2 regions of the Frigoribacterium sp. PvP121 genome follow, and region 1 is predicted to be linked to the other one. Evidence: predicted binding sites of a transcription regulator. Region 1 holds the regulator's gene; the other holds the start of a gene.
What was found. The regulator HspR, encoded in region 1, represses chaperone genes until heat shock. The targets are predictions, from matches to a motif close to AAGTTGAGTCNNNNNGACTCAACTT.
Positions count from the first base shown of each region.

Region 2: a site for HspR is predicted at 4,854-4,878, ahead of JOE43_RS05875 (Hsp20/alpha crystallin family protein). Genes of this name have one in related genera too.

Region 1 is NZ_JAFIBR010000001.1:927,668-938,081, forward strand. It holds gene JOE43_RS04405 (nucleotide exchange factor GrpE) at 1-35, shown strand, start outside; gene JOE43_RS04410 (DnaJ C-terminal domain-containing protein) at 179-1,186, shown strand; gene JOE43_RS04415 (heat shock protein transcriptional repressor HspR) at 1,296-1,733, shown strand; gene JOE43_RS04420 (methyltransferase) at 2,035-3,171, shown strand; gene JOE43_RS04425 (pilus assembly protein CpaE) at 3,358-3,846, opposite strand; gene JOE43_RS04430 (hypothetical protein) at 3,969-6,716, opposite strand; gene JOE43_RS04435 (hypothetical protein) at 6,870-8,402, opposite strand; gene JOE43_RS04440 (ATP-dependent Clp protease ATP-binding subunit) at 8,621-10,414, shown strand, end outside.
Region 2 is NZ_JAFIBR010000001.1:1,255,588-1,266,001, forward strand. It holds gene kdpB (potassium-transporting ATPase subunit KdpB) at 1-1,049, shown strand, start outside; gene kdpC (potassium-transporting ATPase subunit KdpC) at 1,123-1,728, shown strand; gene JOE43_RS05860 (YceI family protein) at 1,862-2,554, opposite strand; gene JOE43_RS05865 (sigma-70 family RNA polymerase sigma factor) at 2,753-3,262, shown strand; gene JOE43_RS05870 (anti-sigma factor) at 3,259-4,128, shown strand; gene JOE43_RS05875 (Hsp20/alpha crystallin family protein) at 4,369-4,824, opposite strand; gene ppk2 (polyphosphate kinase 2) at 5,125-6,036, shown strand; gene JOE43_RS05885 (hypothetical protein) at 6,093-6,632, opposite strand; gene JOE43_RS05890 (CGNR zinc finger domain-containing protein) at 6,743-7,318, opposite strand; gene JOE43_RS05895 (DMT family transporter) at 7,391-8,374, shown strand; gene JOE43_RS05900 (SRPBCC family protein) at 8,489-8,944, shown strand; gene JOE43_RS05905 (hypothetical protein) at 9,055-9,234, opposite strand; gene JOE43_RS05910 (SDR family oxidoreductase) at 9,481-10,191, opposite strand; gene JOE43_RS05915 (TetR/AcrR family transcriptional regulator) at 10,346-10,414, shown strand, end outside.

The DNA of each region.
Region 1 (10,414 bases):
GGGCCGCCAAGGTCGCCGTCCACACCCCGCAGTAGCCCTGCACCTCCACGGCGCGAGCCGTGACCGCGACGCGAGTCGCGACGGGCGGTGGGCTCCTCGACGAGGCGCCCACCGCCTCCCCCGTTCTTTCCTCCGGTGGCCGTGCGCTGCCGGACACACGCAAGAGAGGAGGTGCCCGATGGCGAGTCAGGACTGGTTCGACAAGGACTTCTACGCGATCCTCGGCGTCTCCAAGGACGTCACCCCGGCCGAGCTCAAGAAGGTCTACCGGAAGCTGGCGCGGAAGTACCACCCCGACAGCAACCCGGGCGACGCCGCGGCCGAGGCGAAGTTCAAGGAGATCAGCGAGGCGAACTCGGTGCTCTCCGACCCGGAGCAGCGCAAGGAGTACGACCAGGTCAGGGCCATGGGCTCCGGCGCCCGCTTCACCGCGGGCAGCGGCGGCCCGGGAGGCGGTGGCGGCGGCTTCGAGGACGTCTTCGGCGGCATGTTCGGAGGCGGTGGCCAGCGCCCGCAGTTCCGTCAGGGCGGCGGCGGTGGCGGCGGCTTCGAGGACATCTTCGGCGGCATGTTCGGCGGCAGCGGCGGCGGCTTCGGCCAGACGAGCGGCGGCTACCGCGGCTTCGGCGGCCCGCAGAAGGGCCGCGACATGACGGCCACGACGACGCTCGACTTCCAGACCGCCGTCGTCGGCGAGACCATCTCGCTGCAGGCGTCGAACGGCAAACCGATGAAGGTGCGCATCCCCGCCGGCGTGCACGACGGCCAGAAGATCCGGCTCCGCGGCCGCGGGGAGTCCAGCCCCGACGGCGGCGAGCCCGGCGACATGGTGCTCACCATCGCGGTGCGCCCGCACCCGGTGTTCGAGCTCGACGGCGCGAACCTGCGCCTCGACGTGCCCGTGACGTTCACCGAGGCGGCGCTCGGCGCGACGATCGAGGTGCCGACGCTCGGCGGCGAGCCGGTGCGGCTGCGCGTCGCGCCGGGCACGCCGTCCGGCCGCGTGCTGCGCGTCAAGGGGCGCGGCGTCACGACGAAGACCGGCACCGGCGACCTGCTGGCGACGGTGCAGGTGGCCGTGCCGAGCCACCTCAGCGACGCGGCGCGCGAGGCCGTCGAGGCGCTGGCTGCGGCCCTGCCGGCCGAGAACCCGCGCGACGACCTGATCGCCCGGGCCCGGGGCTAGCCTCGGCAGCACCAGGGCCGGCAGCGGCAGCAGCAGCAGCACCAGGCCCGGCGCCAGCACCAGGGCCGGCAGCACCCGGCACCAGCACCACGAGCAGGAGGGGACGACGATGGCGAGACAGGACGCGGGGCAGCGGCCCCTCGACGAGCACTCGCCCGTCTTCGCGATCGCGATGGCGGCCGAGCTCGCGGGCATGCACGCCCAGACGCTGCGCCAGTACGACCGGCTCGGCCTCGTGGTGCCGCAGCGCACCGCGGGCAAGTCGCGGCGGTACTCGATGCGCGACGTCGTGCAGCTGCGCGAGATCGCGCGGCTCGGCGGCGAGGGCGTCTCGCTCGAGGGCGTCAAGCGCATCCTCGAGCTCGAGAACCAGGTGACGGCGCTGCAGTCGCGCGTGCGCGAGCTGGAGCGGGCGCTGGCCGACGAGCTGGTCACCCGGCCCGGCGCGCGCGTCTTCGCGGCGGGCGAGAGCGGCGTCGTGCCGCTCCGCCACGGCACCCGGCCCACGCGGCAGACCTCGGTCGTCGTCTGGCGGCCCCTGCAGTAGCTGCCGCCCCGTGGGGCTCCTCGAGTGGTCACGAACTGCTGCCCTCGCGTCGGGGAGCAGCACGTCCTGACCACTCGGTGTCTGAGGCGGGGTGCGGCGGGTTCCCGTCACTCCCGGCGGGTCGGCGCCGGCCCGCCCGCGAGGGCGTCGACCCGCCGCACCCTCGGTGCCGTGCGCCGTCTCCGCCACCCCGACGTCGAGTGGTCACGAACTGCTGCCCGCGCGCAGCGAGCAGCACTTCGTGACCACTCGGCGCCACGGTCGGGGACGACGGGCCGGGGCGGGCCGGTAGCCTCGTCCGGTGATCGACTTCGAGCAGCTCCGTCGGTGGCCCGACGTCGAGGCCCCCGAGCTGGTCGCGCACGACGCGACCGACCGCCTCCTGCTCGACACCGCCCGGGAGGCGCTGGTCGCCCACCCGGAGCACGTCACGACCATCGGTGACCGCTACGGAGCCCTCACCCTCGGCGCCGCCGAGCTGGTCGGCCCGCACGAGCTCCGCGTGCACCAGGACGCCCTCTCGGGCGAGCTCGCCCTCGCGGCGAACGCGGAGCGCCTCGGCAGCCGTGCCTCGTGGCGCTCGCTGCCGCTCGACCCCTCGCTCGTCGAGGGCGCCCGGGTGGTGCTCCTGCAGCTGCCGCGCGGCCTCGACGCCCTCGACGAGATCGCCGAGCTGGTCGCGGCCCACGCGCACCCCGAGGTGCAGCTCGTCGCCGGTGGCCGCGTCAAGCACATGACCCCGGCGATGAACGACGTGCTGCGCCGCCACTTCGGCACCGTCTCCGCCGGTCTCGCCCGGCAGAAGTCGCGCCTCCTGACCGCCTCCGGTCCGCGCTCCGACGCCGGAGCCACCGCCTCCTCGGCTGGTACCGCCTCGATGTGGCCTCGCTCCGAGCGGCACGGCGACCTCGTGGTCGTCGCGCACGGCGCGGCCTTCGCCGGCTCATCGATCGACGTCGGCACCCGAGCGCTGCTGGAGGCGCTGGCGGTCGGGGCGCCCGAGGCGTCGCACGTGGTCGATCTCGGGTGCGGAACGGGGGTGCTTGCCGCCGCCTACGCGCTCGCGCACCCCGAGGCGCATGTCGTCGCGACCGACCAGTCGGCGGCCGCCGTGGCGTCGGCGCGCGCGACGGCCGAGGCGACCGGCGTCGGTGACCGGGTGGAGTCGCGGCGTGACGACGCAGGAGCCTCCCTGCCCGCAGGCTCCGCCGGCCTGGTGCTGCTCAACCCCCCGTTCCACGTCGGCGCCACCGTGCACGCCGGCCTCGCGCACAAGCTCTTCGCGGCGGCCGCGCGCCTCCTCGAGCCGGGCGGGGAGCTCTGGTGCGTCTGGAACTCCCACCTCGGCTACCGCAGCGCGCTCGAGCGCACCGTCGGGCCGACGCGTCAGGTCTCGCGCGGGCCGAAGTTCACCGTGACGGTGTCCACCCGCCGCTGATCTCGCCCCTTCTCGTCCTGCTTCTCTCGTCAGTTGCCGTTTTGGGGGCCTCTGAACGCCCGTGAGCCCCCAAAGTGGCAACTGACGCGAGGCGGCAGTGATCGAAGTGACTCTTCCTGGGCCCTGCACGGGGCGGAGGGCCCAGGAAGAGTCACCTCGATGGCGCCGAGGTGACCCGCGCGGGGATCAGCCCGTCGCGTGCCCGCCGTCGCCGTCGGAGTCGTCGAGACGGAGCGACGCGTCGACGTAGGCGAGGAGCGCGTGGGCGTAGGCCGTCTCGGGGTCGGCGGCGACGTGCACGGAGTCGGGCCCGGTGGCCGCCGCGCCGTCGAGGGTGACGGTGACGCGGTAGGCGAGGGGCTCGCCGTCGACGAGCACGCGCGTGAGCGAGACGAAGGTGCTGCCGAGCAGCTCGCGCAGCTGGTCTTCGCGCGGCAGCCACAGGGCGTCGTCGGCCGCGACGGAGTCGAGGGCCCACTCGGTCGTGCCGTTGAAGCCGAGCACGGTGCCCGTGGGGTGCTCGTGGGCCTCGATGGTCATGTCGCTGAGGGTGAAGACGTCGCCGACGCCCTCGTCGATGTCGAGGAGGCGCTCGACGACGAAGCGGTCGCCGGGGGAGGGGCGCCAGCGCAGCCCGGCATCTCGGAGGCGGCGGGCGAGGTCGACGTCGATCATGGGGTCATCCTGCCCCGCCCGTCTGGCAGCGAGCGACGAACCGCCCCGGCCGCCGCGCCGACTGCTGCGGGGCGGTGACCGGGGCGGTCGCCTGGTGCTGTGGTGCTGGTGTCGCCGGTCGACTACTCGCGGATGGCGGAGGGGTCGATGGAGGCGACGCGGCCGATGGTGCTGCCGGTGGCGCGGAAGTCGCCGACGGAGCTGGTGCCCTCGTAGGTGTAGTCGAGCTGGCGGTTGCCGGCCGAGGCGGTGCGCGAGGTGAACACCTCGACGAGGTAGCGCACCTGCTCGCGCTGAGGCAGCGCGCCCACTGACAGGTCGAAGGTGATCTTCGTGCCGTTCTCCGTGATGACACCGTTCCTGAGGTCGAGCGACGAGTCGCTCTCCCAGCCACCGGCGGTGCCGTTACGGCGCTCACCGAGGACGGTGAGGCCATCCTCGAAGATGGTGTCCTTCGGGGCGGTGAAGGTCACGGTACCGGTCACGTTCTCGCGTGCTTCGTTGTTCTGCACGACGATCGGCATGATGGACTTCTCGTTGCGGGGCAGGTTCGTGCGTTGCTGCTGGACGCTGACGAGGGTGCCGCGTTCTGTCGACGTGAACGCGAGATCGATCTCGTCGTGAACGGCTCCGCCGATCTTCTGGCTGACGGTGACCTCGACCTCTCCGCGGTCCGTGAACGGTGCCGTGATCACGTACGTGCCGTCCGGGCGGATGGTCTCGGAGGCGTCACCGATGCTGACCTGCTGGCCTGGGGTTCCGTTGCCGGTGACGACCACGGTCTGGGCGATGTCGTTGCGCTGGGCGATCGTGGCGGTCAGGGGCAAGGGCGCCTTGGCGACGGTGGTCGCCTCGGGGGCCGTCGAGGTGTAACCCGTCGGCGGCGTGAACACCGTGGTGATGGTGCCGTCCACGGAGGGCTTGCCGGTCGAGACGATCGGGAAGGTGATGGCGTCGGCGGCGGTGTACTCGCTGTTCTCGGTGGTGGCGTTGGTGACCTTCACCTCGACCGTCAGACGTCCGGCGGAGTCGAGGCTCGCCTCATATGCGGTGGTCCACCCGTCCACGGTCTGGGGCTCGGGCAGTTCTCCCGTCTCGATGCCCTCGGGCAGCGTGGTGGTCCAGGAGAGCGACTCGCCCGGGCGGACGGTGGCGCCGGTGGGGCTGGTGCCCGTCTGCGTGGTGATCGTGACGGTGCCTTCAGTGCCCTCGGTGAACCAGCCGTCGGCCTCCGACGTCACGGTGACGTCGTTCGCGCCGAGGCTGGTGGTGAGGGCGGCGACGACCGCGTCGAGCGTGACGGGGGCGCCGAAGGGCTCACCCGCGACGACCTGCTGCACGACGAGCTCGTTCGAGCCGACCTGCAGACCCTCGACGGTCATGCTCCAGCTGCCGTCCTCCTGGACGACGGCGTTCTGGTCGCCGATGGTGATGGTCGCACCAGGGGTGGCGGTGCCCGAGACGACGGCGGTCTTGGCGATCGGGTCGACCGACACGACGCTCGCGACGGTCGGTTGCTCGTTGACCTCGATGGTGGTGGGGGTGCTGCCCTCGGCACGGAACGGGTTGCCGGGTGTGGAGCCGGCGAAGACGTAGCCCATCGACGACGAGCCGGCGGCTGCGACCATGGGGGTCTCGACCTGGAACTCGTACCGCCACTGCTGACCGGCGGCGTGCCCGCCACCTGTCGACCCCAGCGTGAAGGTCATCTGAGTGCGGTCGGCGTTCAGCGTGCCGCCCGTGAGCGCGAGGTTCGGCGCGGCGGTCCAGCTGCCGGTCGTGCCGGCGCGCCATGAGCCGGGGACGGTCGTCTGGCCGGGCGCGAAGGTGGTGCCCGCGGGAGCGGTCACCGTGGTGGAGCCCGTGACTGCTCTGCGTGCCTCGTTCAGCTGCACGACGAATGGCACAGCCGTGGTCTCACCGCGCACCAGCTCGACGCCGGGCTGAGGCACCGGCACGATCGTGCCGCCCTCGACGATGGTCACCGTGATCGGGAACGAGTTGCCGACCTGTGCGCCGCTGATCTTCTGCACGATGGTCAACGAGTTGGCGCCGTTCGCCAGGCCGGTGACGGGGATCGAGAACCTGCCCGTCGTGCGGTCCGCGGTCACCCATGCGCTTCCGATCTCGACTCGCGCGCCTGGGGTCGCGGTGCCAGAGACGACCGCAGTTCTGGCAAGGTGATCGATGGACTCGACCGACGCCGAGATGGCAGTGACCGGCCTCATCGCTGACCAGTCACCGACGGCCCGCCATCCCGGAGATCCTAGGCCGAGGCCTCGGTAGGTTCGTCCGTAGTCCTGCCCGCCGCCGATGGAGCCGATCAGGGCGTTGTTGATGTAGTTCTGACCACGTACGGTCCCGTCGGAATTCATCGTGAAGTCGATGCATGTGCCGATGGTCGAGATGTATATGTACACCGAAACTCTGCTGGTCCACTCGTTCCACACCATGCAGCCACGATCGTTGCCCAGTCGGTAGCTGCCGTTGGCGTTCTTGGTCGCAGTCACAGGGTCTGCAGCAGCCTCGGCAGCAGCCAATGTCCTGTGCGTCGTGACCGTCGTGTAGATGGAGCCGTTCGCGTCGTAAGCGTGGAAGGTCGACGGTCCGTCCTGGAAGATGACCTTCATGGTGTTGTCTTGGATCGAACTGCGCGGCTGGTCCTGGCCCACGCCCTTCGTGGAGATGTCGATGTCTCCTCCCTCCTTAGCCTCAGATGGGCCCGAGGTCGCGGAGCTGGACGAGACGGCCTGAGGGTCGGCGCGCAGCGACGGTGACGCGGAGAACGCCGTCGAGCCGAAGCTCAGGCCGGTGACGACCGTGGCCACGGTGAGCCCGGCCGCCCCGGCGGCTATCAGTTTCTTCTTCATGTAGTGAGTTCTTCCTGGTCGGGCGGCACCGACGGAGCTGGCCGCGATCCTGATATGTTACGCACCTCACTCGACATGTCCAAAGTGGCGGGCGAAGCGGGAGGGGCGACCAGGTGAGGGCCGAGGGTGAAGGCCCGGCGTCGCCGGAGGGCCTCAGTCGCGCGGCGCGAACCCCCGCAACGGCGCCACGAGCTCGTCCTCCGTGCCGCGCTCCTGCACGAAGTCGATCGACCAGGTGAACGACTGCAGGGTGCCGATCCGCCACGACCAGGTGCCGTCGGGGGCGACGACCGCCCGGCCGAGCTGCAGGCCCTTCGTGTTGAGCACGTCGATCAGGGCGCCGGGCCTGCCCGTGCCGGCGAACGTGTACGCCGTGTAGACGGGGTAGCCCGCGGCGATCTGCGACGCCGACGGCGTCGTCAGTCGCGGAGCGTCGGCGGCGGGGGCGAAGCCGCGCACCATCGTCGACGACGGGCGGTAGGTGCCCTCGTCCTGCACGAACGCCATCGACCAGAGGTACGAGCCCATGTCGGCGCGCGTCCACGACCAGATGCCCTCGGGGCCGACCCGCGCCTCGCCCAGGCGGAAGCCGCTGAGGTTCGTCACACCGATGAGTGCCCCGGGGCGACCGGTGCCGCGGAACGTGTAGGGTGCGTCGGGCACGTAGCCCCGGGCCAGCTGCGCCGCGTCGGGCATCGTCACCGCGATCTGCGGGCCCTGCGCCGGCACGAAGCCGAGCAGCCGCGTCTCGCGCTCGCGGGGCGTGCCCGCGTCCTGCACGAAGACGAGGCTCCACTCGTACGTGCCCATGTTCGGCCGGGTCCACGACCAGGTGCCGTCGGCGAGCACCGTCGTGCTCCCGAGCGGCAGTCCCTTGGTGTTGAGCACCGTGAGCGGCGCGTTCGGCCGGCCGGTGCCCCGGAACGTGTACGGCGCGTCGGCGGTGTAGCCGTCGGCGACGCGGGCCGGAACGGTCAGCACGGGAGCGGCCGAGGGTGCGGGCTCCGTCACGGTGTAGGTCGCTCCCTGCACCTCGAACGCGCCTCCGGCACCTCCCGCCCCGACCGCCGTCCAGGTCAGCTCCGAGTCGTCGGGCTCGGCGTCGAGCGGCGTCGCCACCGCCAGGTCGAAGCGCAGCTCGTCGCCGTCGGCGTGGCCCGCCGCGAAGCCGCTCGAGTCGAGCGTGAAGGAGGCGCGGGTCGCGCCGTCGCCGACGCTCCCGCCCCGCAGGTCGAGGCTCGCGTCGCGCCGCCACGTCTCGTCGCCGCCCGGCCGCCACCACCCCACTGCCGTGTCGGCGGCCACGAAGGTCGAGCCGGCCGGGGCCTCGAGGGTCACCGTCCCCATGAGGGAGGGTCGCGCCGCGTCGACGCGGAGGGCGATCGGGACGGCTGCGGTCGTGCCCGCGTCGAGCTGCACGGGGTCGAGCAGCACCGGCGACAGACCGCCCACGGCGATCGCCGCGTCGGGGGCGGCCGTCGGAGCCTGGTCGGCCGCCGCGGCCCCGGAGGGGGAGGCGGGGGACGTCGTCGGTGCGGCGGCCGACGGCGTCGTGGTCGCGCTCGGCGTCGCCGACGGCTCGGGCGTCGACGACGCCGCGGCGGACGTCAGGGGGGCCGCGACGAGGCCGAGGGCGAGGGCTCCGCCGAGGGCGGCGGAGCGGAGGGGGCGGGGGAGTCTGGTCATCGACGTCGTTCCTCGAGGTGGGGCTGTGGGGGACGAGACGACCCTGGCGCAGATGCCGACCCGAGTCAATGAGAGATGTGACATGTGGGCAGTGTCATCGACGAAGCAAGGCTGTGGGGGGGAGCTTGCGCGACGACCCAGCGTGCGTAGACTTGAGTCGGTTCAACTCAAGTTCGGGCAGCGCGCCCGACCGAGACGTTCTGAGAGAGGCACCACCCATGGCGAACATGCAGGGCGCTCCGGCTTCCGACGAGAAGCAGAAGTCGGCGCTCGACCAGTACGGCGTCGACCTGACCGCGATCGCCCGCAGCGGCGCGCTCGACCCCGTCATCGGTCGCGACAGCGAGATCCGACGAGTCAGCCAGGTGCTGACGCGGCGCACCAAGAACAACCCGGTGCTGATCGGCGAGCCCGGCGTCGGCAAGACCGCCGTCGTCGAGGGGCTCGCCCAGCGCATCGTCGCGGGCGACGTCTCCGACAGCCTGAAGGACAAGCGGCTGGTCAGCCTCGACCTCGCCGCCCTCGTCGCCGGCGCGAAGTACCGCGGCGAGTTCGAGGAGCGGCTCAAGGCCGTGCTGAAGGAGATCACCGAGAGCGACGGCCAGGTGATCACCTTCATCGACGAGCTGCACACCCTGATGGGCGCGGGCGGCGGCGACGGCAGCGTCGCGGCGGCGAACATGCTCAAGCCGATGCTCGCCCGTGGCGAGCTGCGCATGATCGGCGCGACGACCCTGGACGAGTACCGCCAGTACATCGAGAAGGACGCCGCGCTCGAGCGCCGCTTCCAGCAGGTCTACGTCGGCGAGCCGAGCGTCGAAGACACCGTCGCCATCCTCCGCGGCCTCAAGGAACGCTACGAGGCGCACCACGGCGTCACGATCACCGACGGTGCCCTCGTGGCCGCCGCCTCCCTCTCGGCTCGCTACATCCCCTCCCGTCAGCTGCCCGACAAGGCGATCGACCTGGTTGACGAGGCCGGCTCGCGCCTCAAGATGGAGATCGACTCGTCGCCCGTCGAGCTCGACCAGCTCTACCGCGGCCTCGTGCGACTCCAGGTCGAGGAGCTCGCGCTCGCGAAGGAGAAGGACGACGCCTCGCGCGCCCGCCTCGCCGCCCTGCGCGAGCAGATCACCGAGCAGAAGGCCCGGTACGACGCGCTGAACGCCCGCTGGCAGGCCGAGAAAGCAGCGCTGCAGGGCGTCGGCACGCTCCGCAGCGACCTCAACGAGGCGCGCATCGACCTCGACCGCGCCATGCGCGAGGGGCGCTACGCCGACGCGTCGAAGATCAACTACGAGACCATCCCCGACATCGAGAAGCGCCTCGCCGAGGCCGAGTCGTTCGAGGAGTCGGGCGAGCGGCTCGTCAACGACAGCGTCACCGACGCCGACATCGCCGAGGTCGTCGCGGCGTGGACCGGCATCCCGGTCGGGCGCCTCCTGAGCGGCGAGACCGAGAAGCTGCTGCACCTCGAGAGCGAGCTCGGTCGCCGCATCATCGGCCAGCGCGCGGCCGTCCAGGCCGTCTCCGAGGCGGTCCGCCGCACGCGTGCCGGCATCAGCGACCCCGACCGGCCGACCGGCTCGTTCCTCTTCCTCGGCCCGACCGGCGTCGGCAAGACCGAGCTCGCGAAGGCGCTCGCCGACTTCCTCTTCGACGACGAGAAGGCCCTCGTGCGCATCGACATGAGCGAGTACGGCGAGAAGCACAGCGTCTCGCGGCTCGTCGGCGCCCCTCCCGGCTACGTCGGGTACGAGGCGGGCGGCCAGCTGACGGAGGCGGTGCGACGTCGGCCGTACAGCGTCGTGCTCATGGACGAGGTCGAGAAGGCCCACCCCGAGGTGTTCGACGTGCTGCTGCAGGTGCTCGACGACGGTCGCCTCACCGACGGCCAGGGCCGCACCGTGGACTTCCGCAACACGATCCTCGTGCTCACGTCGAACCTCGGCTCGCAGGTGATCACCGACCCCCGCCTCAGCGACCCCGAGAAGGAGGAGCTCGTGCAGGGC
Region 2 (10,414 bases), 330 kb from region 1:
CGTCGCTCAGCGACCCCACGCCCGAGGGCCGGTCGATCGTCGACCTCGCGCTCACCACCGGCTGGCACGAGCAGGGCGTCGACCGCTCGACGATCGTGCCGTTCACGGCGCAGACCCGCATGAGCGGGCTCGACCTGCCCGACGGCACCGAGATCCGCAAGGGCGCCGCCGGCTCGGTCATCGCGTGGGTGGAGGAGGGCGGCCGGCTGGCCAGCACCGAGCACGACGAGCTGACCGGCCGCGTCGAGGCCGTCTCGACGGCGGGCGGCACCCCGCTCGTCGTCGCGGTCAAGGACGCCGGAGGCGCGGCGCGCGTCCTCGGCGTCGTCCACCTGAAGGACGTGGTGAAGGAGGGCCTCCGCGAGCGCTTCGCCGAGCTGCGCGCCATGGGCATCCGCACCGTCATGGTCACGGGCGACAACCCGCTCACCGCGGCGGCGATCGCCCGCGAGGCCGGGGTCGACGACCACCTCGCCGAGGCCACCCCGGAGGACAAGCTCGCGCTGATCCGCCGCGAGCAGCAGGGCGGCGCGCTGGTCGCGATGACGGGCGACGGCACGAACGACGCCCCGGCGCTCGCCCAGGCCGACGTCGGCGTCGCGATGAACACCGGCACGTCGGCCGCGAAGGAGGCCGGCAACATGATCGACCTCGACAGCGACCCGACGAAGCTGATCGACGTCGTGCGCATCGGCAAGCAGCTGCTCATCACCCGGGGCGCGCTGACGACGTTCTCGATCGCCAACGACGTGGCGAAGTACTTCGCGATCATCCCCGCGATGTTCGCCGGCGTCTTCCCGGGGCTGGGGCTGCTCAACGTCATGCAGCTCAGCTCGCCGTCGTCGGCCATCCTCTCGGCGATCGTCTTCAACGCCCTGGTCATCGTCGCGCTCATCCCGCTCGCCCTCCGCGGCGTCCGGTACCGGGCCGCGTCGGCGTCGTCCATCCTCGGCCGCAACCTGCTCGTCTACGGGCTCGGCGGCGTCGTGGCGCCGTTCGTCGGCATCAAGCTGATCGACCTCGTCGTCAGCCTGCTGCCCGGGTTCTGAGCCCGCGCCTCCCGCAGCACCACCTCTCGCAGCACCCACCTCGCAGCACCAGAGACAGACAGAAGGACTCACCATGAACGCACGCAGCACGCTGCGTCAGTACGGCACCGCCCTGCGGGCCGTCGTCGTCGCCACCCTCGTGCTCGGCGTCGCCTACACGCTCGTCGTGACGGCGGTCGGGCAGCTGGCCGTCGGGCACCGGGCGAACGGCTCCGAGGTCGAGGTCGACGGGCAGGTCGTCGGCTCGTCGCTGATCGGCCAGTCGTTCACCGACGACGACGGGGCCGCCCTGCCCGAGTGGTTCCAGTCGCGGCCCTCCGCCGCCGGCGACGGCTACGACGCCTCCGCGTCGAGCGGCAGCAACTGGGGGCCGGAGGCCCCCGACCTGATCGCGGCGATCGAGGAGCGCCGGGCGGCCGTGGCCGAGAGCGACGGGGTCGACCCGGCGAGCGTCCCGGTCGACGCGCTCACCGCCTCCGCGTCCGGCCTCGACCCGCACGTCAGCCCGGAGTACGCGCGCGAGCAGGTCGAGCGGGTCGCCGCCGCCCGCGAGCTGCCCGTGGCCGAGGTGCGCGAGCTCGTCGAGCAGCACGTGCAGGGGCGCGACCTCGGCTACCTCGGCGAGCCGACGGTGAACGTGCTCGAGCTGAACGTGGCCCTGGCCGAGCTCGGGCGCTGACGAGGGGCGGTGCCGGGGGGCACTGACGAGGGGCGGTGCCGGGGGCGCACGAGGGCCCGGGCACGTGATCGTGCCCGGGCCCTCGTGCTGCCGCGGTGCGCCGCCGCGGGGCGGTCACCGCGGGGCCGGGAGCCTAGGAGGCGGGGGTCGCCGCGACGAGGAACTCCACCGTGCCGCTGTCCTCCACGCTGACGAAGCCGAGGTCGGGGGCCTGCACCCCGTAGTCGGAGAAGGTGACCGGGATCGACCCGCTGATCTGCACCCCGTCGCCCGAGAGCGCGGCCTGCAGCGGAACGGTGACCTGCTGCGTGACGCCGTGCATCGTCAGCTCGCCCGTGGCCTCGGTCGTCGCCACCTCGCCGTCGGCGGGCACCGCGGCGTCGATCGGCTGCGTCAGGGTGAAGGTCGCGGTCGGGAACTGGTCGGTCTGGAGGGCCGTGCCGCGGAAGTACTCGTCGCGGTTGCCGCTGTCGGTCGCGATGCTCGCGACGTCGACGTCGATCGTGGCGGCCGAGACCGACGAGCCGTCGACGGTGATGGTGCCGGTGACCTGGTCGGTCGTGCCGACCACGGTGACGTCGGTGCCGTTGAGCACCTCGTCGACGCGGTAGCCGGCGGTGCTGCCGTCGCCGACCTGCCAGTCGCCGGTCAGCTGGCTGGCGTCGAGGGTGCTGCCGCCGGCGGTCGGCGCGACGGTCGGGGCGACCTCGGGGGCGCCGACGACGACGTCGCGGTAGAAGGCGGGGCCGGCGAACGCGGCGGTGGCTCCGAGGCCCACGACGACGGCGGCACTGACTCCGATGATGATGCCGGTCTTCTTCTTCACGGTGTTCTCCTGCTGGTCGAGGGCGGCGACGACGGAGGTGCCGTCACTGGGAACGACGGGCAGCGGCTGTCCGGGGTTCAGCCTCCCAGCGCACTGTCAGGTCCGCCGCGACCGCGGAGCGGGCAGCCCGGGGTGCGAAGATGCCGCGACGGTGAACCATCCGGCCCCCCGTCTCGTCGTACAGGTGAGGAGGTGGCGATGGACGTCGACGGAGCAGCCCGGCTGCGCGCCCTGCACGACGCGCACGGCGACGTGCTCGTGCGCTACGTGCACCGCCTCACCGGCGACCACGGCCTCGCCGAGGACGTCGCGCAGGAGGCCCTGCTGCGCGCCTGGCGCAGCGCAGCCATCCTCGCGGAGGACGACGAGCCCGCCCGCCGCTGGCTCTTCACCGTCGCCCGCAACCTCGTGATCGACGACCGCCGCAGCGCGCGCCGCGCCCACGAGTTCCCCACCGACGACCTGCCCGAGGGCGCTCCCGTGACCGACGCCTCCGACGCCGTCCTCGACCGCCTCCTCGTCGCGGACGCCCTGGGCTCGCTCTCGGGCGAGCACCGCCGCGTCGTGGTGAGCTGCTACTGGCTGGGTCGCACCGTCGCCGAGACCGCAGAGATCGAGGGGGTGCCGGCCGGGACGGTGAAGTCGCGGCTGCACTACGCCGCGAAGGCCCTCCGGCTCGCCCTGCAAGAACGAGGAGTCACCCGATGACCGACCGCGACGGCCGCCCCGACGCCCGCCGAGAGCCCGAGCTCCGCCGCGAGCACGACGCGGTCCACGAGTGGGACGCCGCCTACGTGCTCGGCGGCCTGAGCACCGACGAGCGCGCCCGCTTCGAGCGGCACCTCTGCGGCTGCGAGGCGTGCACCGCCTCCGTCGCCGACCTCGCCGGGCTCCCCGCCGTGCTCCGCCTGCTGCCCGTCGACGACGCCGTGACGGTCGCGGGGGAGGCGCGGGTCGCCTCCCCGGAGCCCGCCCCCGTCGAGACGGGGGTCGGTGCCGCCGAGCCCGACCCCGAGGAGTCGCGGGCCGGCACACCAGCCCCCGTCGCCGACCCGTCGCGCGGCTCCCGCACGCCCGCCCGTCGACCGGGCCGTCCTGCGCCGCGACCCCGCGCCTCCGGCCGGCCCTCCTCCCCGCGGCGGCGCGCCCTGGTCGGCGCGGCCGCGGTGCTCGCCGTGGTGCTGCTCGCCGGCGGCGGCTACGCGCTGGGCTCGTCGTCGGGCCGGGGCGCTGAGCCCACGGCCTCGGTCACCACCCCGACGCCCGCCGTCCCCGTCGCGATGACGTCGCTGGTGGGGGGCGCGGTGACCGCCGACCTCTCCGTCACCGCGACTCCCTGGGGCACGCGCTTCGACTGGGAGTGCGCCTACGCCGCCGACCTCGAGGGCACCGGCGTCTACGACCTCGTCGTCGAGGAGGTCGACGGCACCCGCACGGTCGTCGCCACCTGGGACAGCGCGCCGGGCGGCGCCGCGGGGCTCGCGGCCTCGTCGAAGCTGCCGCTCGACCGCCTGCGCAGCGTCGAGATCACAGCGGCCGACTCGACCACCGTCCTCACCCGCACCACCCTCTGAGCCGCAGCGCCCTCTGCCCCGTCCTCCCGGGACGACGAGGGCCCCGCCCGGCCGGTGCCGGGCGGGGCCCTCGTGTCGCCGCTCAGTCGGCGTCGACGTCGTCCGCTGACGGGTCGTAGTACGCGCGGTGCTCGCCGAGCGGCTCGGCGAGCGCCCGCGACAGGAACGTGCGGCGTTCGAGCATGGTGCACCTCCTCCGAGGTCGACGGGCGGGCAGGGGCGGCCGGTGCGGGTCGACGGCTACGCCGTCGCCGCCTCCGGCGAGGCCGACAGCTGCTGCGCCCCACCGTCGCCCGACCGGGCGCTGCCGACCTCGATCCGCCGCGGCTTCGCCCGCTGGCTGACCGGGATCACCACCGACAGCACGCCGTTGTCGTAGTTCGCCGTGATGCCCTCGGTGTCGACGCCGTCGCCCAGGCTGAACTGGCGCCGGTACGAGCCGTGCGGGCGCTCCTGCGCGAGCCAGGTCGCCCCGGCGTGGTCGCCGGCCGTGCGCCGGGCCGTGATCGTCAGCAGCTGGCCGTCGACGTCGACGTCGACGGACCCCGGATCGATGCCGGGCAGGTCGGCGGCGAGCACGTACTGGTCGCCCTCGCGGTACAGGTCGACGGGCATGGCCTTCGGGCCCTGGCGCTGTGACAGCAGGGTGCCGGCGAGACGGTCGAGCTCGGTGAAGGGGTCGAAGGACAGGGCCATGGGTGCTTCCTCTCTTAGTCGTGGCCGAGACCTTGAGTCACCTCGACTCAAGGTCGATGACACGATGATAGGAACGCGGGGGCGTCCCTGCCTCAACGGATCCTCCGAGCCCGCTCAGACCTCGCTGAGAAGCCCCTCCTCACGACGACGAACCACGTCCTGGCCCGCGAACCAGGCCGCGGCGTGGTTCCGCTGCGACTTCGTGGTGCATCCGGGGACGCGGCGAGACCCCGTGACCACGAGGAGGCGCCGAGCGCCACGCCCGGTCGGCTCCGACCCCGGCTCGGTACCGTCGGGGGCATGACCCTCGACCCCACCACAGGACAGTCGCTCCGCGAGTACATCGAGCAGCTCCGGCACGAGGGCTACCGCGTGTCGGGCGGCCACACGGTCGAGCCCGAGCTGATCGACCCGGCGGGCAACCCGGTCTACACGTGGCGCGAGGACTACCCGTACGACGAGCGCCTCGACCGGAGCGAGTACGAGCTGGAGAAGTACCGGCTCCAGGTCGAGCTGCTCAAGTGCCAGAACTGGTTCGTCGAGACGGGCCGCAAGGCCGTCGTGCTCTTCGAGGGGCGCGACGCCGCCGGCAAGGGCGGCACGATCAAGCGCTTCACCGAGCACCTCAACCCCCGCACGGCGCGGGTCGTCGCGCTCAGCACGCCGAGCGACCGGGAGAAGGGCCAGTGGTACTTCCAGCGCTACGTGGCCGCCCTCCCGACCTCCGGCGAGCTCGTCCTCTTCGACCGCAGCTGGTACAACCGGGCGGGCGTCGAGCGGGTGATGGGCTTCTGCACCGACGACGAGTACGAGACGTTCATGCAGCAGGCCCCCGTCTTCGAGAAGATGCTCGTCGACGCGGGCGTGCACGTCACGAAGTTCTGGTTCTCGGTGTCGCAGAAGGAGCAGCGCACGCGCTTCGCGATGCGGCAGCTCGACCCCGTGCGTCGGTGGAAGCTCTCGCCGATGGACCTCGAGTCGCTGGGCCGCTGGGACGACTACACCGCCGCGAAGGACGAGATGTTCCGCCGCACCGACAAGAAGCACGCGCCGTGGACGATCGTGCGGTCGAACGACAAGAAGCGGGCACGGCTGAACGCGATGCGGTTCTTCCTCGGCCAGTTCGACTACGACGGGCGCGACGACGCCGTCGTCGGGCAGCCCGACCCGCTCATCGTGATGCGGGGCAAGCGGTCCGGCGACGGCGACTGACGGGCGGGCGGAGGAGCCGGGGGAGGCGCCCCCGCCCGCAGGGGGATCGGTCCGGCCTAGCGGCGCCAGCCGAGCAGCCCGGCGAGCGGGCGCTGCTGCTCGCCCTGCTGGGCGCCCATCACGAGCACGACCCCGGTCAGCACCGGGATGACGAACTGCAGCGCCTTCTGCTTCTTCTGCGCCGCGGCGAGGGTCTTGGAGGCGGTGGCGTCGGGCTCGGTGACGCCCTCCGCGCCCTGCTCCGCGTTCTTCGCCATGATGCCGCCCTCGATGCCCGACCACACGGTCGCGCCGACGGCGGCGAGGGTGACGACCGACTTCACGACCGTGTTGCGGCGCGACGACGGCTGGCCGCCGAGGCGGCTCTTGTTGCCGACGATCAGGCCGACCCCGCCGATGCCGTGGGCGATGATCGCGGCCCACTGCACGGGCGCCCACTTGGCCCAGCCGATCGACGAGAGGCGGAGGCGCTCGACGGGGTCCTTCGCCTCCGCCGTGCCGCCGTTGAGGCCGACGGCGCCCATGAGCGTGCCGCCGAACCAGGCGGCGGCGCCGAGGTCGTGCAGGCTGCGGACGAAGGTGTTGCGCTGAGACATGAGTTCTCCCCGAGGTCGATGGTGTGCGGTCCGGGGCACGGTAGGCCGCCTCCGCGGAGCCCGGAGGGCCTTGACGAACGGGCTCGGATGCGCTCCGCGCGGGCGACGGCTCAGCGGTCGACGGGCCGGTCGGCCTCCTCGGCGGCCCGACGCTCGCGGAACGCGACCATGTTCATCCGGTTGCCGCAGCGCACGCTGCAGAACCGCTTCGAGCCGTTGCGCGAGAGGTCGACCAGCAGCCCGTCGCAGTCGTCGGCCGCGCAGGGGCGCAGCCGCGCCGTCTCGTCCGACCGGACCACGTCGACGAGGGCGAGCACCGCCTCCACCAGGATCCTGTCAGCGAGCGGCGCGCTCTGCGGGGTGGCGTGCAGGTGCCAGTCGAGGTCGTCGTGGCGCACGAGCCGGGGCACCGCGTGCAGGCGCTCGAGCAGCTCGTTGACCGGGCCGACCATCTCGTCGCGGGGCAGCAGCCAGAGCTCGCGGAGGCGCGTGCGGGCCCGCCGCACCGCCTCGAGCTCGGCCTCGTCGCGGTCGCGCCGCCCCGAGAAGCCGAAGGTCGTCATGAGCGCGTCCAGCTGGGCGGGCGTCGCGAGCTCGTCGTCGCCCGAGCGCGACGCCCCGGCCGTCGTGTTGACCAGGGCCGCGTTGAAGTCGAGGACGTCTTCCGTGTCAGGGGCGAAAAGCAATTTGACTCCTTGTCGTCTCCCGCTCTAGCGTCAGGATCAACAGGCCGTACGGCCCTGACTGGAGGGTACCCCGTGTCTCGTCGCCATCTCTCGACCGGCCTGCTCGTCGCGGTCGTGGCCGCCGCCTCATTCGGGGTCTCCGGGCCCTTCGTGAAGCCGCTGCTCGAGGGCGGCTGGAGCCCCGTCGCCGCGGTCGCCCTGCGTGCCCTGGTCGGCGGCGTCGTGCTGGCGCCGTTCGCGCTCGTCGCGCTGCGGGGCCGCCTCGCCCCGGTCTGGCGCGCACGACGACGGGTGCTCGGCATGGCCGTGGTCGGGGTCGCCGGCACGCAGGTCTTCTACTTCGCCGCCATCCAGCACATCCCCGTCGGCACGGCGATCCTGCTCGAGTACACGGCGCCCCTGCTGCTCGTCGCCGTCGCGTGGGTCGCCACCCGGCGACGGCCCGCCGCCGTCGTGCTCGTCGGGTCGGCCGTCGCGGCGGCCGGCCTGCTGCTCGTCGTCTCGCCCGCCGGCGGGGGAGCGCTCGACCCCGTCGGCATCGCCCTCGGCGTCGCGGCGATGGTCTGCTGCGCCGGGTACTTCGTCATCGCGGCCCTGCCCTCCGACGGCCTGCCGCCCGTGGCGCTGGCCGCGTCGGGGCTGCTCGTCGGCTCGGCTCTGCTCGGCCTGCTGGGGCTCACCGGCCTCGTGCCCTTCACCGCCACGGCGGACGACGTCGTCGTGCTGGGCAGCACGGTGCCCTGGTGGGTGCCGATGCTCGTCGTCGGCCTCGTCGCGACCAGCCTCGCCTACGCGACGAGCATCACCGCCAGCTCGATGCTGGGGTCGCGCCTCGCCTCGTTCGTCGGCCTGCTCGAGGTCGCGGCGGCGGCGATCTGGGCGTGGGTGCTGCTCGACGAGCAGCTGACCGCGCTGCAGCTCGTCGGCGGGGCGCTGATCGTGGCGGGCATCGTCGCCGTGCGGGCCGACACGAGCGCCGAGGCCGACGACTCGGCGAGCGTGCTCGTGGCGGCGGGTGTAGAGGAGCCGGAGCGGTCGGCGCCGTCCCCCACCTGACCGTCCGTCGTGCATCTGGCCCTCGCCGGGCGGACCTCCCTAGCGTCGAGGGAGAAGTCGGGGAGGCGCAGCAGCGCCGAGCCGACGACCACCCCATCGATCAAGGAGCACACTATGGCACAGGCCATCGAGACCGTCGACGTCAGCGTCCCCGTCTCCGTCGCGTACAACCAGTGGACCCAGTTCGAGGAGTTCCCCAAGTTCCTCGACGAGGTCGAGTCCATCACGCAGACCACCCCCACCCTCACGGTGTGGAAGGTCAAGGTCGGCCCCGTCGAGAAGACGTTCGAGGCGGAGATCACCGAGCAGCACCCCGACGAGCGCGTCGCCTGGAACAGCACGGGCGGCGAGGTCGACCACGCCGGCGTCGTGACCTTCCACAAGCTCAGCGACTCCGAGACCCGCATCACGGTGCAGATCGACTGGACGCCCGAGGGCTTCCTGGAGAAGGTCGGCTCGTCGCTCGGCCAGGACAACCGCGCGATCAAGAAGGACCTCCAGAACTTCAAGGAGTACATCGAGTCGCAGGGCCAGGCCGACGGCGCCTGGCGCGGTGACGTCCAGGCCTGACCCGGCCGGGCTCACCCCCGCACTCCCCGAGACGCCTCGCGGCGGACGACCACGGTCGACCGGCGCGGGGCGTCTCGTCGTCGTGGGGCGCCGGCGCGGGCCGCCGGGCGTCAGCCGATCGGGGCGGCGGCGGGGGGCGCGAGGCGCAGTCGCTCCTCGCGGGCGGTGTCCCAGACGGCGGGGGCGACGTCGTCGTCGCGGTACGACGGGCGGCGCGGGGCGTGGGCCGGGGCGGTCGCGGCGTTGGGGGCGGCGAGCTCGGGCGTCTGCGGGGCGACAGGCGTGGTCATGCGGTTCTCCTGGGTGTCACGGCGGGGTGCGTCAGACGATGGTGCGTCACGGAGTCCTCCACGTGCTGCCCCCAGTAGGAGGCGGGAGGCGCGTCCGGCCCCGCCCCCGGGCGTCCGTCGTCGACGAGCGATCGTACCCCGTTCCCAGCGTGCTCGGAGACACGGCCGCGCCTCCCTCGGGTCGTCGGCCCGCGCCTCCCGGGCCGGCGCCGGACGTCGCGCGGGCCGGCCCGGAGTCGCCGTCGCTCAGCCGCGGGCGAGCTGCGGGTAGAGCGCCTCCAGCGGCGCCGACAGGGCGGCCTTCACCTGGCGCGAGGTCTCGTCGGCGAGCACCTCGTGCTCACCGGCCTCGAGGGCGTCCAGCACGTCGGCCACGAGCACGGCGGGGTCGGTCTTCGCGTCGTCGACGCCGGCGGCCATCGCCGTGTCGACGTAGCCGACGTGCACGCCGACGACCTGCACGCCCGCGGGCTGCAGCTCGAGGCGGAGCGAGTTCGTCGCCGACCAGAGCGCGGCCTTCGTCGCCGAGTAGATGCCGGCGACCGCGAACCAGGAGAGGGCGGAGTGGATGTCGATGATCGCCGTGCCGCCGCCGTGGGCGCGGAGCAGGGGGGCGTAGGCGCGGGCCAGGAAGAGGGGGCCGAAGAAGTTCGTCTCGACGTTCTCGCGGATCTCGGCGTCGGTGTTCGCGAGGATGCCCGGCTCGGGGGCGTTCGCCCCGGCGTTGTTGACGAGCACCGTGACGTCGGGGGCCGCCTCGACGACGGCGGCGATCGATGCGGCGTCGGTGACGTCGAGGGTGAGCGGCACGACGCGCTCGTCGCTCCAGCTGCGCGGGGTGCGGGCCGTGGCGTAGACCTTCGCGGCGCCCCGGGCGAGGGCGGCCTCGACGAAGCGGGTGCCGATGCCGCCGTTGGCGCCGGTGACGAGGACGACGGAGTCGCGGATGGTGGTCATGGGGTTCCTTCCAGGGTGTCGGGGCGGTGCGGTCGCGTCGCCCCGGGCGGGTCGTCGTCGCTCGTGAGTGGGATGATGCGGTGCGCGTACCCGATCGCCAGCGACTGACCCTCGTCACAACTGAGCGGAGTCAGTTCTCATTCCAGGAGTTCCCATGTCGTCGACATCCGCCCCGCTCGGCCGTCGAGAGCGCAACAAGCAGGAGAAGCTCGAGCGCATCACC